One region of the Bradyrhizobium ottawaense genome, then DNA from elsewhere that is predicted to be linked to it. Evidence: riboswitches for the same ligand, from Rfam matches in the RefSeq annotation. Region 1 holds a riboswitch; each other region holds the start of a gene.
What was found. A riboswitch is a leader RNA that binds a small molecule or an ion and turns the genes downstream of it on or off. The one in region 1 is predicted to bind cobalamin.

Region 1 (4,211 bases):
GCCGTGACTATCGCGATGATGGCGAATTTCGCCGCCGGCGGCGCCGCGATCTCGGTGCTGGCGCGCGAGCTTGGCTCGAGCCTGGAGGTGGTCGACGCCGGCACGCTGGCGCAGGACGAGATGGCAGGAATCGTCACCGACAAGCCGCGCCACGGCACACGCGATTTCAGCGTCGAAGCCGCTCTCGCACCCGCCGAGCTGGGGTATGCGTTCGAGGCCGGCCAGCGCGCCGTCGCACGTGCGGCTGCCCATCAGCCTGATCTCCTGATCTTCGGCGAGATGGGGATCGGCAACACCACGACCTCGGCGGCAATCGCGGCGGGCCTGCTCGGCATCAGCGCCGAAGAGATTGCGGGGAGCGGCACCGGGATCGATGCGGCGGGGCGCGCGCACAAGTCCCGTGTGATTGATGCTGCGATCGCGCGTCACGGCGTTGGCGGCGCTTCGCCGGAAAAAATCCTATGCGCCGTTGGCGGCCTGGAGATCGCGGCGATCTCAGGTGCGATCATCGCGGCCGCGCAGCGCCGCATCCCTGTATTGATCGATGGCTTCATCGTATCGGTGGCGGCGCTGGCGGCGGCACGTCTCAATCCGTCGTGCCAGCCGTTCCTGCTGCCGTCGCATCAATCGGCGGAGCAAGGGCATCGGCTGGTGCTGCGCGCGCTGAACGTGCAGCCGTTGATCAGCCTCGATCTCCGGCTCGGCGAGGGATCGGGCGCCGCCATCGCGCTGCCGCTGGTGCGCCTCGCCTGCAGCCTCCACAACGGCATGGCGACGTTTGCGCAGGCCAATGTGCCGGATCGTCCTAACTGATCCGCTGATTGACGGAGACGACGCGCCAGCCGCTCAGGAGGCGATCGATCCGGGTCAGCGACAGCGGATCGACCACGAAGCGCAAGGCCGCCGTCGGCGTCAGGTCCAGCGCGATGCAGAGCGCGGCGCGGATGGTGCCGGAATGCACGACGAGCGTGGCCGATCCGGCTGCGATCCGCGACAGGCCCAGCCGGACACGCGCGACCTGATCCGCAAAGCTCTCGCCGCCCGGCGGTCGTCCGCCAGCTGGATCGTTCCAGAACTGCGCATAGGCCTCACCGCGGGTCGCCTCGAGTTCGTCATGGCGATGGCCGGTCCAGTCACCAAAATCCTGCTCGCGGAATTCACTGACGGGCTCCGGCTCGAGGCCCAGCGCGCGCGCCGTCTCGACCGTACGCCGCGACGGGCTGGCATAGCCGGCGGCATCCGGTGGCAGGTGCCGTCGCACAGCGTCCAGTTGCGCGCGATCGCTGAGATCGGCCGGCGCGTCGGACGCGTGGATCGTGCCTGTGACGCCCGCGACGGGCGCGTGCCGTATCAACCAGAGGAAGGTCTCGCCTTCCATGCTCATCTCCAAGGAAGTTGGTCGTTGTGGCCATAACGCCGCAACTGGCACATTGACTCTGTTGTGATGGTAATCCTAGATGCTCGCGACGGTTTCCCCGAGAGGGGATGAAAAGGGAATACGGTGCGGGGACATTGTCCCCAACGCCGTGGCTGCCCCCGCAACTGTGAGCGGATAATCCTTCGTCAGAAGCCACTGGGTCCTCGGTCCCGGGAAGGCGACGAAGTGGTGATGACCCGCGAGCCAGGAGACCTGCCGTCAGCCGTGGTCACACGCGAAGATGTCGGTCGGGGAGTACAGACATTCGGCTTCATCGGACGGCTGAAGGGCCAAAAGGTGAGACCTCGTTCGCTGTGACGTGCCACTGACGTCATACCGAGGCCCGAAACCGTGTCTTCCATCCGTATCGTACGACCGCGAAAATTCCTGCTCGCCTCCGCGGCACTCACATCCTTTGCCGCTCTCGATCCGCCCGCTGCGCTGGCGCAGCAGGCCCGAGAGCCCCTGCCGCCGGTCGAGGTGTCGCCGGCCCAATCCCGCAAGCAGGCCAAGCCTGCCGGCCGGGAGGCGCAGAGCACGCGCCGCGCAGCAGCGCGCAGGCCGGCGACCGCAGCAGCGATGCCGAAGCCTGCCGTGCCGACTGCGGCACCCCCGACGCCGCTCAACAGCAATGCCGTGGCCGAAAGCGCCTCGCGGCTCGGCCTGACGGTGCGCGAGACGCCCGCGACCGTCGAGGTGATCTCCGCGGAGACCATGCGCGAGCAGGGTTATCGCACCGTGTCCGACGTGGCGCAGGGGGCGGTCGGCGTCACCTCCGGCGATAATCCGGCCGAGCCTTCCGCCTTCTCGATGCGCGGCTTCACCAACAGCCAGATCAACACGCTCTACAACGGCATCAAGATCGGTCCGCAGAACATGACCTCGCGGATCATGGACACCGCCAATCTGGAAGCCGTGGAATTCCTGAAGGGCCCGGCATCGCTGATCTCGGGCGAGGGCGCCGCCGGCGGGGCGATCAATTTTGTGACCAAGCAGCCGCACACGGGAGCGATCCGGAACGAAGCTGATTTCTCCTGGGATTCGCTGAATTCGTTCCGCGCGCATTACGGCTCGGGCGGCAGCACCAATGTGCAGGGCCTCGACTACCGCTTCGACATCAGCAGTTCGGCGCTCAACGGCTTTGCCGACGACACCAATACCAAGATGCTCGATGTGTCGGGCCAGCTCAACTATCGCATCTCGGACAGTCTCAAGATCTGGGGCGCGATCGAGTATCGCGAGGATCGCTCGAAAGCCTATTGGGGCGCGCCGCTGGTGCCGATCGCTTTCAGTGGATCGCACGCGACGACGGGGATCGTCTCCGGCAACTACTTCAACAGGACTGATCTTGGGGCTGTCACGATCGACGACCGCACCTTCAATACCAACTACAATGTCCTCGACAACCGCAATGTCGCGCAGGAGGTGTGGCTGCGCGGCGGTTTCGAGCTGAAGCTGGCGCCGGACCTGACGCTGAAAAGTCAGGCCTATGGTTACGGTGCGGAGCGCACCTGGTTCAACAACGAGATCGAGGCGTTCGATTCCACCAACAACCAGGTGTATCGCGAGCGCTTCTATGTCGCGCACAGCCAGCGCCTCGTCGGCAACATCACCGATTTGATCTGGGACACGAATATCGCAGGCTTCGACAACCGGCTGGTCACGACGCTGTCGTCGAGCTATCTCGACTTCGTCAGGCCGGGCGCGGCAAACTTCCCGAACGATTATGTTTCGCTGGTCGATCCCAACCGCGGCTTCTACGGTCTGCTCACGACCAAGCAGCAGACCGCGCGTATCGACAACGAGGCGCTGTCGTTCGAGGACCGGCTGAAGCTGACGCGGACCTTCGCGCTGATCGGCGGCCTGCGCGTCGAGCATATCGGGCTCGATCGCAACTCGACGGATGCCGCCGGCCTGGTGAACGCGGGCTTCCCGTTCACGAAAGACTGGGCGCCGGTGACGGGCCGCATCGGCTATACGTGGGAGGTCGTGCCCGGCATGACTTTCTTCAGCCAGTACGCCACCGGCGCCGACGTCTCCGCGAACACCAGCTTCCTGTTGTCGCCGACCCAGCCGCTCGACCTGACGACCTCGCGTACCTACGAGACCGGCGTCAAGCACCTGTTCTGGGACAACAGGGCGGAGTGGTCTTTCTCGGCCTACGACATCGTGCGCAAGAACGTCTATGCCGCGGCCGGCGGCATGGCGCTCAACATCGCCGGGCGACAGGAGTCGAAGGGCGTCGAGCTCGCCGCTTCGGTCCGTCCGATCGATCCACTGCGTCTGTGGGGCAACATCGCCTATGTCGACGCCCGCTATGCCGACTACAATTTCGTCGGCGGCTCGTTCTCCGGCAATACGCCGCCGAACGTGCCGCGCATCGTGGCGAATGCGGGTGCATCCTGGCGCTTCTTCACGCCCTGGCCGGTGGAGCTCGGCATCACCGGCCGCCATGTCGGCGACCGCTACAACACCGATGCCAATGTCGTGACGATGAAGGCGTATACCGTCGCCGACGTCTACGCCTTCGTCGATATCCCCAAGACGGTATTCAACGCGGTCGACCAGGCCCGCCTGACCTTCCGCGTGCGCAACATCACCGATAAGCGCTATGCGATCTGGGGCGATCCATTCTATCCCGACCAGATCCTCCTCGGTGCGCCGCGCACCTATGAGCTCTCGGCCGCGTTCAAATGGTAGGGCGCTGAACGGATGATGAGCGCGATCGTCGTTACGCATCGCTGGCTCGGGATCGCGTTCTGCCTGCTGTTCGCGATGTGGTTTGCGACGGGGA
Region 2 (4,211 bases), 1.4 Mb from region 1:
CAGGTGACACCCGCACTCGCCGTGTAGCGCGAGACCAGCGGCACGTCGTTGCCGGCCCAGATGCCTTCGCGGAAGACCGCACTTGTATAGGCCACGCCGGAGCGCAGCAGCAGGGCGTCGTTGACGCGATAGGACAGACTGGTCTCAGAGCCGTAGCGGCGGGTCGGATCAAGATTTGTGTTGTAGAACAGGACCGGATTGAAATGGACCTCGTTGGTGAGATCCATCAGATAGAGACTGCTCTGCAGCTGCAACCCGCCGCCCTTGATGCGAACACCGCCCTCGATGTCCTGCGAGGTCTGGGTCTTGAGCTGGAACGTTTGCGGGATCGCAGCGAAGGTCAAGGGATCGAACGAAGGCCCTGAGGACAGGCGCTCGTCGACATCAGGCGTGCGGAACGCGCGCGCTACGCGGCCGAACAGCGAGACCTGGTCGTTCAGACGATGCTCGGCGCCGAGATGCAGCGCATATTGGGTCTCGTTGCTCGTCAGCGGCAACGCGCCGATGTCGGCGTTGAACGGAGCTGCCGGGTCGAAATTGTCGCGTGCCGCAAGACTGACGTTCTGCACCCGCGCGCCGTAGGAGATGTCTGTCGTGGGGGCGATTCCCAATGTGTGCTGGAAATAACCCGCAACGGTCCGCTGCCTGAGGTCGTAATTGTGCCAGGGGGCGAGCCCCTGCCCGGCGCCGCGGTTCTGCTCAAAGCTCGCATCGTAATAGTCGATGCCAGTCAGAAGCTGCGACGGCATGCCGAGCAGCAGGCTCTTCACGCTGAGCCGCGGCGTGATCGACCATGTCGTCAGATGGGAACCGACATAGGTCGACGAGAAGAAGGCCGGAACCGGCGTCGGGCTGGAAAAGAATGCACTCTGCTGCTTCTTGTCGCGCACGCCGCCGTCGACGATGAGATCGACGCCGCTGATCAGGGTCTTGGTGAAACCCGCAGTCGCGCCAAAACCCTGCTGGTTGGCGTAGTTGAACAGCGTGCTGGTCCCTCGCCGGTTGGCCCTGAGCTCGTCGAGGCCGATCGAGGGATCGACGGTGCGGCCGCCCGGCAGTCGCAGCTCCTGATTATCACCGGTAACCGTGAGAAAAGCAGTCAGGCCTGGCGTGGTGTAATTGAGATTGCCGACGCCATTCTGCTGGGAATAGCGGTTGTTGTCGCGATAGCCATCGGTCCTGACCGTATTGCCGTAGAACGAGGTCGACCACCGACCGGAATTGAGCGAGGTCGACACGTTGCCGAGCCTGGTGTTGAACGAGCCGAAGCCGGCCTCGATGCGCGCGGTCACGGGCGGTCCGCCGACGCCGTTTTTGGTGACGATGTTGATCACACCGCCGACCGCGTTGTCGCCATAGAGCACCGCGCCGGAATTGCCGCGCGTCACCTCGATGCGCTCGATGGAATTGAGCGGGATGGTGGAGAGATCCACCTGCGCCATGTCGACGTCGTTCAGCCGCCGGCCGTTGACCAGCACCAGCGTGTTGGCAGTGGCAAAGGCGCCGAAGCCACGCAGGTCCACGCTGGTCTTGGCGCCGATCTGGCCGCCATAGAACGTCGTGATCTGGGCCCCCGGCGTTTGCGTCGCAATGATCTCGGCGAGCGTCTGCGATGGCGAATGCGCGATATCGGCTGCCGTGATGACGGTCGTCGCGGCCCCGACGATGCCGCCGCTGCCGGCGGCAGCCTCACCGCCGGAGCCGGATGAGCCGGCGCCATTGCCTGCCGGCGCGACATTCGTCCTCACCCCCGCCTCGCCATCGCCGATCGCCCTGGCGCGCGTTCGGTTCTGATCGTCGGACCTGGTCACCTCGATCGGCGGCAATTGCTCGGCAAGCGCCTGCTGGGCGAAGGCGGAGGACGGATCGAGCGAATGCAGGGAAACGGATGCGAGCAGGCCGGCGGCAAAGCGCCTGGCGGCAGAGACGAGACGGGACACAATGGTAACCTCGGTATGACGTCAGTGGCACGTCACAGCGAACGAGGTTTCACGGCAGAGCGATGGATTGCTCCGGTGAAGCTAATGTCTGTACTCCCCGACCGACATCTTCGCGTGTGACCACGGCTGACGGCAGGTCTCCTGGCTCGCGGGTCGTGACCTTGCGTCGCCTTCCCAGGACCGAGTTTCCCAGTGGCATGAGACGAAAGATTCACCGCTTACAGTTGCGGGGGCAGCCGTGGCGTTGAGATAATCCCGGCGTTGGGACAATCCCGCACCACATTCCCTTTTGATCTCCATGAGGAGAACCGTCGCCGATCATTTACGAGCCGTTCGCCCCGCGAGTCAATCGACCGTTGGGTGCCGGCCGCTCAGGTCCGCCCGCGCACACGTTGCGCCTGGGCCCAGGCGACAGCGACATCGCGGGGCGGAACATCGACGCGCTTGATCGGGGTCAATTCGCCGGAGGCCGAGACGATCGCGGTCTCCTCGCGCCGGCAACGCGTGCAGACGAAGCGGACCTCGTGCGGGGACGCCGTCCAGCTCGACCGCTTCACGTTGGCTGCCATCGGCCAGGCATCGCAATGCGAGCACGACACCAGAAACCGGCCGGGATCGAGCATACCCATTTCCATCGGACTCCGCGTCCTGCCCACTTGCTTCAATGATTGACCCATGTGAATCGTTCCGGTGCCCAGGCACCGCCCATTCCACGGGTTGCATTCCTACAAGGCAGAGGCGGTGCGCTCAGCGCGCGCCCTTGAGGGTGCAGGAGGTCGTGCAGGTGACCGTGGTGCCGCGATCGCACGATTTGCAGGCATTGACGCACTGGTTCATGTCGCGGGGATTGTAGCTGTAGTTCCGCATCGGGCAGGTCGGCGTCGAGCCGGTGATATCCTGCTCCTGGTCGCAGGCCGCCGTCATGAGCGCGAATATGATCACGGCAACGAGGCGCATGTGATTGCCCTGTCAAGCATGGCAAATGACACTCGCGAGGTGCGCTGCATTGCAGCGAACCCCGGCCTTTCCACCACGAGCGATCGCTCGCGAGGTCAAGGATGCGCGCCAAACCTTAAGATCGGATTGCAGCCGGCGTCAGGCAGCAGCCTTGGTCGCGATCGCCTGCCGCATGTCCACCGCCAGCTGACGGTATTGCTCCGAGAGTTTCAGATAGAACTCGCGCTTGGTGCTGTCGGTGGCGAGCTTGGCGATCAGCTCACATTCGGCGGTGAGCGTCTCGAACCGTTCCAGCCTGTCCTGAAGTTCCGTCATCGGCGTGTCCCCGTCAAACGCCTCAAGGACATCCAACCTAAGCCCGGGAAATAGGTCACGGCGAACATCGTTATCGAGCAGAAACGTTTTTTCCGACAGGGCGAGCTGGCGCAACAAAAACGGCTATTTCTGCTCCAGCCGCCAGGCGCCGTCCCACCCCTCTTCCGGCGGCTTGGCCTCGAGCTGCGCGATGCGGCCGAGCATCGTGCGCGAGGGGCCGTCGCCGGGGACGGCTTCGAGCGCGGCGTTGAAGGCGGCGCGCGCCTCGTCGAAGCGGCGGGCCCGATAGGCGGCGAGCGCTTCGGCATAATGCGTGCGCAGGCTGTCCTGCGCGCCGGTGAGTGCGCCCGCCCGCGCCATCACCTCGAAGATCGGCTGCGGCGCGCTCTGGCCCGCGACCGCCAGACGATCGATCTCGCGCAATTCGAGCCGCGCTCCGATCGCGTCAGCAGTTGCCTGCGAGATCAGGATGCGGGTTCCGTAGACCTTGTTGACGGCCTCCAGCCGCGAGGCCAGGTTCACGGCGTCGCCCATCACGGTGAAGCTCATCATCAGCTCGGAGCCGATGCTGCCGGTCAGGACCTCGCCGGTGGCGATGCCGATCCGCAGGTCACACGGCGCCGGCATGGCGCGGATGCCGAGCAGGTCGGGCAGCTGCTTCTGCAGCGCGGGCACCTGGTCGACCATCTCGGTTGCGGCGATGCCGGCCAGGAGCGCCTGCTCGTCTTCCTCGATGAAGGGCGGGCCCCAATAGGACATGATGGCGTCGCCGATATATTTGTCGATGATGCCGCGATTACCCCTGATCGGTCCGGACATCACCGTGAAATAGTGGTTCATCACCCTGACGAGGCCGCGCGGGGTCATGCCCTCGCTCATCGAGGTGAAGCCGCTCATGTCGCAGAACATGATGGTCATGACCCGGCGCTCGCCGTCGATCGCGACCTCGGGCCGGTCGATCAGCCCCTGCACCACCTTGGGATCGATGTAGCGGCCAAA
Region 3 (4,211 bases), 4.0 Mb from region 1:
GGTGTGGCAAGCATACCAGCGCCAAGAAATCTTCCAAACCGTTCCGATCAGGGAGTGAGTTGGAACAAGTCCTACGAAGCCATCAACGCTTGTGGCCAAAAACCTCTTTTACGAGAGTTACTCACGCAACTACGTCAGCCTGCTGTCTTTCCCACTATGGCAAGGATCGCGGCGGATACAACTGACCTGGGCGTCAAGTACGACGAGGGCACGACAGCAACGTTTTCGCTCGATAGAGCTAACGCCGTTGTGCGAGCGATCGACACGCCTGACGATCAATCAATGCACGAAAGCTCTCGCGCGATCCCAAGTTGCGTTGTTCAGTAGGTCGACGGCGGCAGCGTCGTGGTATCCAGTCCCGTTGCCTTGATCCGACAATCGCGAATCGCGGCGATGATGCGCCGAGACAAGAACATCAAGGAGCGCGGACAACATGCGATAATTGGAAAGCCGCTGTACTACGCATATGAGTCTCGCAGACGAAAGCTCTCTCTGCCGGTGACCGCGGACACGACGTTGGCAATGGAGGTTTCGCACTTAGCATGTGTTTTGACCAAGAAACTTACGAGAACCGCTCAATACGAGACGAGGTGATGATTCCTTGCCTAGTCTGGACCTCGACGCGCGACACTTGGCTGGCTGTTTGCTCGTGCCGGAGCCCGGTTCAGGCAGCCATCGCCCGATGTTCGCCATGCCCTGACTTCTTCGCACTTGCAATATCAAAGGCGTCCTCATGTCATTCCCTTCGCGGACGGTTGCAGGCTGCCGAACCGTGTCGACCTTGAGAACGTCGGAGCTTCCTTGGGAAGGGCGGGGCGGGTTCCAGATAGGGCGTGGAAGCGCAGAAGCCCGCCAGGAATATGTAGATCCAAGCATTGCCTACCAAGGAGCCTTCGTCCGAAGTGGCCGTCAAAGTCAGCCGTCTGAGACAGGCGGAGATCTCGGAAGGGAAACCAAATGCACCCGGCGAGTCCCCGTCGGTGCATCCATTCCGCTCACCGTCAGATGTGTCGATGCCATGCTCCTCCTTGGAAGGCCAATGCCAAAACAGAGCCCCGAAACGACTTCATGACAGAAGAATCAGATATCAGATCTGCGAACGCAAACATTCGTGCAAGCACTGTCTGGACAATTGTGCTCGGCTTTGCCGCGGATCCGTTGATGCGTTGGAGCTGGCCTGACCCAAGGCAATACCTTAGAAGCATGCCTCAGTTCATTGACGCCTGTGGGGGCCGAGCATTTGCACATGGCACAGCCTACGTCGCGGGAGAGATTCGTGGCGCGGCCCTGTGGCTGCCTCCCAACGTGCAGCAAGATGAGGAGGCATTGGATGCAATCATGGCGCTATCCCTGCGCCCGGAGATTACCGAGGATATGGCACACTTGCGGCGGAGAATGGCCGAACATCGTCCCCACGAGCCACATTGGTATCTGCCACTCATTGCCGTCGATCCGAACTGGGTCGGAAAAGGGCTTGGCACGTTGCTGATGAACTACGCCCTTCAACGATGCGATGAGGACGGCATTGTTGCCTACCTCGAAAGTTCGAACCCTGAAAACATTCCCTTTTACCAACGTCACGGCTTCAAGGTCGTTGGTGAGATACAACACGGTTCTTCGCCGCCGCTCACGCCAATGTTGCGAACGGCTTCATTCCGACCCAGCAAGGCCGCGCCGCCGGATCGGCTCGTCACCCAGACTCAAGCATAGCTCCGCCTCATCCCGTTAGGATTGATTGCCAATAACCTGACATGACCGCGTTCGGTCAGGACGGCTTATGTTCGCGGCCAGACAACTGAGCACGTGAGGCGGCTCGCCGGGCCTGCGAAAAGCATACCAATCGTCTCTTCGGCAAAGTTGGCACGTCTGATGTGAGAGCTGGCGGGGTCAAATCCACTAAGCTGGGATATTGCCACGGGCGGCTGCATCGATTTGCGGTCGGGCTCCAGACAATTTTTGATCTAAGGCCACAGAAAGCGATGAATGGCGAGACGCGTATGGCTACCGAAACCCGATCCGGCCCAACTCAATTCGCGGACCGCGAACCGATCGATGCCAACATTCAGGATGTCCAGGGTTGCTGTTCCCCTGTTGGAGAATTTGCGACGCCACTTCCAAAGGTTTGAGCACATCTTGGCCGATCGCAGGCGCTGGGTCGTCGAGCGCACCTTTGCGTGGCTCGGCAGATGTGGGCATCTCTGCAAAGACTTCGAAGGTTCCGCCGCTACCGAGCTCGCCTGGCCGCTCGTCGCCCATCTGAGGCTCCTAACTCGCCGATTGGCCAGGCCTTGAGACATCTATGTTTTTTGAGTGAGGCTCTCAGGACAGGCGCTCGGCGAATTTCGAACCTCGACCTCGGGGCTGCTCCAACTGGTTAACTTGACTGTGCCGTCTTGACGAGTCTGGGCAAAGGCTTCTATATGTGGTGTCGTAGTGGTTTTAAATTCGCATATATGGTGGCACGGTGTTAGGGGGGAACCCATTGTGTCGGCAGCGGCTATTCCGAGGCATTAGCGCGACAGCGCTGGGAAGGCCGACAGCCGCAGCGACCCGCGAGCCAGGAAACCTACCGCGACAGAACCCATGTCCTCGGGCGGGGTGCCCGGTGGGTCGCTTGCAGCCGGGGACATTTGCCCGGTCCCCTCGCAAGTCGTCCGCACGGTCCCAGCCCCCAAATATCACGGGGTTGCCGATGTCGGCGTCTTACGATTTCGATCAGTATGGTCATCTCATTGAGCTGCCGAGTGTGCGGCAGCCCTCAGCGCAGGCAAAGCCTACCACACCTGAACTGTGTCTTGTGCAGCCCCCAGCATTGCCGGCTCCCCTGCCGAGGCCCCCCGCGCGATCGCCAACTCCGTCTGACCTTTCGCTCGATCGGTCGCGCGACGACCTGCTGACCTCGTTTGGTAGGCTGACGCTGACCGACCGCTATCTGCTCGCCGGCGAAGGCCTCCAGGACATGTTCGCCCGAGTGTCTTGCGCCTTCGCGGACAATGTTGCGCATGCCCAACGTCTATATGATGCGATGTCTCGGCTGTGGTTCATGCCGGCCACACCGGTGCTCTCCAACGGCGGCACGACGCGCGGCCTTCCGATCTCGTGCTTCCTTAACTCAGTGTCGGACTCGCTCGAAGGCATCGTCGGCACCTGGAACGAGAACGTCTGGCTTGCTTCCAATGGCGGCGGCATCGGCACCTACTGGGGTAATGTTCGCTCAATCGGCGAGAAGGCGAGGGGCGGCGTCACCTCGGGCATCATCCCGTTCATCCACGTCACGGACGGCCTCACGCTGGCGATCAGCCAGGGCTCGTTGCGGCGCGGCTCGGCGGCGGTCTATCTCGATATCCACCATCCCGAGATCGAGGAGTTCCTCGAGATCCGCAAGGCGTCTGGTGACTTCAACCGCAAGAGCCTCAACCTACATCACGGCATCAACGTCACCGACGAGTTCATGTGTGCCGTGGGCGCCGGCACCGCATTCGCTCTGCGCAGCCCGAAGACTAACGAGGTCGTCCGCGAGATCGACGCCCGCCAGCTGTGGCAACGCATCCTTGAGAACCGGCTGCAGACCGGCGAGCCTTATCTCTTGTTCATCGACACCGTGAACCGTGCGCTCCCCAAGCACCAGCGCGAGCTCGGCCTCGAGGTCTCGACCTCCAACCTGTGCAGCGAGATTACCCTGTCGACCGGCATCGATCATCGCGGCGAGGAGCGCACCGCGGTTTGCTGCCTGTCGTCGCTCAACCTCGAGACCTGGGACCAGTGGAATGAGGAGCCCGGCTTCATAGAGGACGTCATGCGCTTCCTAGACAACGTGCTCACGCACTTCATCACGGTGGCGCCGGACGGAATGAAGCGTGCCCGCTACGCCGCCCTGCGCGAGCGCTCCGTTGGCCTCGGCGTCATGGGCTTCCACTCGTTTCTCCAGGCCAAGGGCATTCCAATGGAGGGTACCTTGGCCAAGTCATTCAATCTGAACATGTTCCGAAAACTCCGTCGCGAAGCCGACGCCGCATCCGTGGCGCTCGCTCGCGAGCGTGGCCCGTGCCCGGATGCCCTGGAACGCGGCGTGATGGCGCGCTTCAGCCACAAGATCGCAATCGCGCCGACCGCCTCGATCAGCATCATCTGCGGGGGCACCAGCGCCTGCACTGAGCCGATCCCGGCCAACATCTACACCCACAAGACGCTATCCGGCGCCATCTCGGTGC
Region 4 (4,211 bases), 1.5 Mb from region 1:
CTGGAGTGAAGGCGGGAAAACCACATCTCGCAAGCTCGTGCGCGCCGCTGACACTAGGCGGAACAAACGCAATCGCGCGGCCGACCTTCTTGCGACGGGCCGGACTGCTGCGAGAAAGGCACCCGGACCGTTGCGGAAGCTAAAACAAAGCAAGTGCCGAGCGCGTATGTCTTGCAGTCGGTCCGAGGCACTGGGCCATGGAGGAACTGCGGCGCGATGTTGCTCTGCGGCAGTTTACTCGGGCCTTCGCTCTCCTAAGTCTTCCTCTTCATTTGGCTCGGTGCGTTGGAACCAGGAGCCAGGGGCAAATTTCGCGATGCGCTTGGCAAAGGAGGATTGTGGCTCCCAATCCTGTCCTTCTCTCTTTTCGAAAGTGATGACCCCGTTGTGTGCAAAATAACGTGGTCCTTGGATACTACAATTCACCAAGAGCAGAACGCGCCACACGTCACCCGTCTCGGCCGGTTTGCCATTCCGCTTCGGTAAGTAGTCCACTCCAACTGGTTCAATGATAGTACAGCGGCCCTGCCGCAGAAGATCGCCGAGCCGGCCTTGCGGGGTGGCCACGAAGTTGAAGTTGGCCGGATCATGCAGAAAGCGAAGATTTGCGTCCCTTTCGCCATCTGCGACTTCACTGGCGATCAGGGAGAGCGCCAGGGCGCGCCAGCCCAATTCCATCGGCTTCGCATAAGTCGACGCAAGTTCAAACGTGCCGTCGAGGGCGATCTTCCAGGTGATAACGTACTGTTCGTCCGATTTGTTGTCCCGGTGTCTGGTCCACGAAACGAAAATAAAGTCGTTTTGGCCAAGTTCAATAACGCCCCACATTTGAGGCACGAACTGTGCCACCTTCGAGACATTGGAGATAATTTGTTCTATCGTCTCACCATCTTGCGCTCGCCAAGTTGACTTCAATCGTTCGACAAGGGGGCTGTCGCTGGCCCGAATATTATTGCTCATGGCAGCCGGCCAGGCGAGGCAGATTAAAAATCCGACCAAGCAAAGCCATAGCGCGGGTCTTCCAGACATTCTCTTCATAACCCTCGGCCTATCGCGTTTCATCCAAACATCTTGTAAAGCAGGCAACCTCGAACCTGCTATGAGCCATCGCAAGAAGTTTACGGGATGCGACGTGGCACCCGCTGGCTGTCCCGCGCGATCAGGCGCTCCCTGTATGTCATGCGCAGCTAACTTCCCCGACAGCGACTGCGTCAGTTGGCTGAGCTGGACCTGCCCAGCAGGAGGAGACTGGGCATGCCGAGGGTCTGCATTCTTCGTGCCAGGCAATAGGCGGAAATTTTCACAGAGTTTGTGTCGCTCTTGTCGACTTTCTGACCTTTGCACGTTTTCGGTGTTCCTATTCAGTGTATCCGCCGCAGCTTGTGCATCCTTGTCCCGCACCGGATATTTAGCAGAAGAGTTGAACGCCTCGATGCCGGATGCCTGATGGACGGAAGTGCGTTTGCCGCTATTGAGCTGTGTGGTTCGCTATCGTGCCGCCGGCGTTCGAGCTGCATGATTGCCAGCGGCACCAAGCCGGCTTGATCCCGGCTTTGAAGTCTGGGTGGCACGCAAATCAACCCCTCGCCTCGTATGTTGCTAAATTCCGCCACGTGCCTTGGCCTATTCGCTGCAGATCCTTTAGTTGAGAGAATAGCTGGCTAGCCGAGGTGCTGGGCGAAACTCTGGAAATCGCAAGGCCGCATCGAAAGCATTCTGATAGAAACGTCGGTACTCCCGCCGGAAGGCTGCTTCTGTCCCTTTCATCGATCTAGCGTGCGGCTCCGCCTCAAGGCAGCTCCGGATGCTATTCCGGTATCTGAGAAGGATATGTCTGATTATGACATCTCTGATTAGAGAATGTTTCTGGATGGTGGTAAGTCACAGAGATGCACGGTCATTCGGCTAGCAGATGTCGCAGATTAGCTTGCACATAATCTGAGAGGTTGACGGAAGAGTTCTCGTGCCGATAATCCAAGTCGTCGAGGTTCTCCGGTTCCCATTGATCCGGAGCTAAGAGGGAAGCCGGTGCAAATGCCGGCGCTGCCCCCGCAACTGTAAGTGGCGAGCCGCTGTCCAACGATGTCACTGAAGCCTGCACGGCTTCGGGAAGGCCGGACAGCAGCGATGACCAGCAAGCCAGGAGACCGGCCCCGACAATATATTGGTCCACGGGCGGGGTGTCTCGGTGGTACGCCAAGCAGCCGTCGCACGCGCGACTTCTCCTGCCTGCGTCCGCCATGGCCTTTGTCCCCAACAGGGGTTAACGCGATGTCTCCTCTCTCTCTTCCAGTTGCTACGCTCGGAACGCCACGCATCGGCCCAAGGCGTGAGCTCAAGCTCGCTCTAGAAAGCTACTGGTCTGGAAAGATTAGTGAACAGCAGTTGTACGAAGACGCATCCGGCCTACGCGCAGCGAACTGGGCTCGTCAAAAATCGCTCGGCGTCACGATCATTCCGTCAAACGACTTCTCGCTGTATGATCAGGTGCTTGATACAAGTGTCATGGTTGGCGCCATCCCGGAGATCTACGCCTCGAGCGGAGAATCCGTTTCGCTCCAGACGTACTTCGCCATGGCCCGCGGATCGCAATGCGGCGATCAGGATGCGAGTTGCGACCAGAGTACGCGGGGATCTGGCGTGCCCGCGCAGGAAATGACCAAGTGGTTCGATACCAACTACCACTACATGGTTCCCGAGTTTTACCGGGGACAGGCGTTCAGACTGTGCTCTCGCAAACCCGTCGAAGAGTATGAGGAAGCCAGGGCTCTTGGCTTTCAGACCCGCCCTGTCCTGATCGGGCCGGTCACATTTTTAAAGCTCGGCAAGAGTACCGATAGCGCGTTCCAGCCCCTCTCTCTCCTCGATGATCTGATACCTGTCTATATCGACCTTCTGCATGAATTAGCCAAACGAGGGGCAAGTTGGGTTCAGTTTGATGAGCCCTGCCTGGTCCTTGATCTGGATGAGGCGGCGCGACAATCGTTGCTGCACGCCTATAACCGGTTCGCAAAGGAGGGACCCGCTATCAAGATCATGCTTGCGAGCTATTTCGGCGCCCTAGGCGACAATCTGGATACTGCCTTGAGCCTGCCAATTTCCGGTCTGCACGTCGATTTGGTTCGAGCGCCAGAACTATTGGATCAGATCATTGCTGACGGCCGAAGTGATCTCGTCATGTCGCTCGGTGTCATCGACGGCCGCAATGTGTGGCGGTCGAACTTGCCGTCGCTCCGTCAGCGGCTGAAGCCCTCGATTGCGAAGCTTGGCAGGCACCGTGTACAGCTCGCTCCGTCCTGCTCGCTGCTTCACGTGCCGGTCGATGTTGAACTCGAGACCGGGCTCGCGTCCGACGTCAAGAGCTGGCTTGCTTTCTCGGTTCAGAAGATGCGTGAGCTTGCGATCCTGGCGCGGGTACTCGCAGGCGACCAGAATGTTGGGCTAGCTCTTGCCGAGTCGGAATGCGCCGCGACTGCCCGCCGGACCTCGCCGAAGATCCATAATGCCAACGTCGCTGTCCGAATGAGGGCGATCGATCAGACGATGCGCCAGCGCGCCACCCCGTTTGCCCGTCGTTCCGAGATCCAAAGGGAACGCTTTGGACTGCCGGCTTTTCCTACCACGACGATAGGATCGTTTCCGCAGACCGCAGCGGTGCGAAATGCTCGCGCGGCGCATGCGCGAGGTGCGATGAGCGAGGAGCAATACGACAGGTTCCTCAAAGAGGAGATAGCCCGCGCCGTACGTTGGCAGGAGGACATCGGTCTTGACGTCCTCGTGCATGGCGAATTCGAGCGTAATGACATGGTGCAGTACTTCAGCGAGCAACTCGCCGGCTTCGCATTTACAAGGAACGGATGGGTTCAGTCCTATGGTTCGCGCTGCGTTAGGCCCCCGATCCTGTTTGGCGATGTAGTGCGGCCGAAGCCGATCACCGTGGAATGGTGGCGCTACGCGCAATCACTAACTGGTAAGCCGATGAAGGCGATGTTGACCGGACCGGTGACGATCCTGAACTGGTCGTTTGTTCGCGATGATATTCCTAGAAGCGAGGTCTGCCGTCAGCTTGCGCTCGCGATGCGCGATGAAGTCCGCGATCTCGAGAATGCCGGTGCAGCCATAATACAGATCGACGAAGCTGCACTCCGCGAAGGATTGCCATTGCGCCGGTCGGACTGGAAGGCATATCTCGATTGGGCCGGAGATTGCTT

Region 2: linked by a shared signal. The riboswitch ahead of CIT37_RS19855 (TonB-dependent receptor) and the one ahead of CIT37_RS26610 (TonB-dependent receptor) in region 1 are both predicted to bind cobalamin.
Region 3: linked by a shared signal. The riboswitch ahead of CIT37_RS04600 (ribonucleoside-diphosphate reductase subunit alpha) and the one ahead of CIT37_RS26610 (TonB-dependent receptor) in region 1 are both predicted to bind cobalamin.
Region 4: linked by a shared signal. The riboswitch ahead of metE (5-methyltetrahydropteroyltriglutamate--homocysteine S-methyltransferase) and the one ahead of CIT37_RS26610 (TonB-dependent receptor) in region 1 are both predicted to bind cobalamin.

What each region holds. Positions count from the first base shown of each region.
Region 1 is NZ_CP029425.2:5,564,072-5,568,282, reverse strand. It holds gene cobT (nicotinate-nucleotide--dimethylbenzimidazole phosphoribosyltransferase) at 1-813, shown strand, start outside; gene CIT37_RS26615 (histidine phosphatase family protein) at 806-1,378, opposite strand; cobalamin riboswitch at 1,451-1,652, shown strand; gene CIT37_RS26610 (TonB-dependent receptor) at 1,769-4,117, shown strand; gene CIT37_RS26605 (PepSY domain-containing protein) at 4,130-4,211, shown strand, end outside.
Region 2 is NZ_CP029425.2:4,147,838-4,152,048, reverse strand. It holds gene CIT37_RS19855 (TonB-dependent receptor) at 1-1,940, opposite strand, end outside; cobalamin riboswitch at 2,055-2,268, opposite strand; gene CIT37_RS19850 (hypothetical protein) at 2,312-2,575, opposite strand; gene CIT37_RS19845 (hypothetical protein) at 2,688-2,897, opposite strand; gene CIT37_RS19840 (hypothetical protein) at 3,036-3,326, opposite strand; gene CIT37_RS19835 (adenylate/guanylate cyclase domain-containing protein) at 3,336-4,211, opposite strand, start outside.
Region 3 is NZ_CP029425.2:967,864-972,074, forward strand. It holds gene CIT37_RS04590 (GNAT family N-acetyltransferase) at 1,069-1,710, shown strand; partial or broken gene CIT37_RS04595 (transposase) at 2,146-2,292, shown strand; cobalamin riboswitch at 2,418-2,588, shown strand; gene CIT37_RS04600 (ribonucleoside-diphosphate reductase subunit alpha) at 2,693-4,211, shown strand, end outside.
Region 4 is NZ_CP029425.2:7,017,031-7,021,241, reverse strand. It holds gene CIT37_RS33055 (nodulate formation efficiency C protein) at 235-960, opposite strand; cobalamin riboswitch at 1,969-2,170, shown strand; gene metE (5-methyltetrahydropteroyltriglutamate--homocysteine S-methyltransferase) at 2,272-4,211, shown strand, end outside.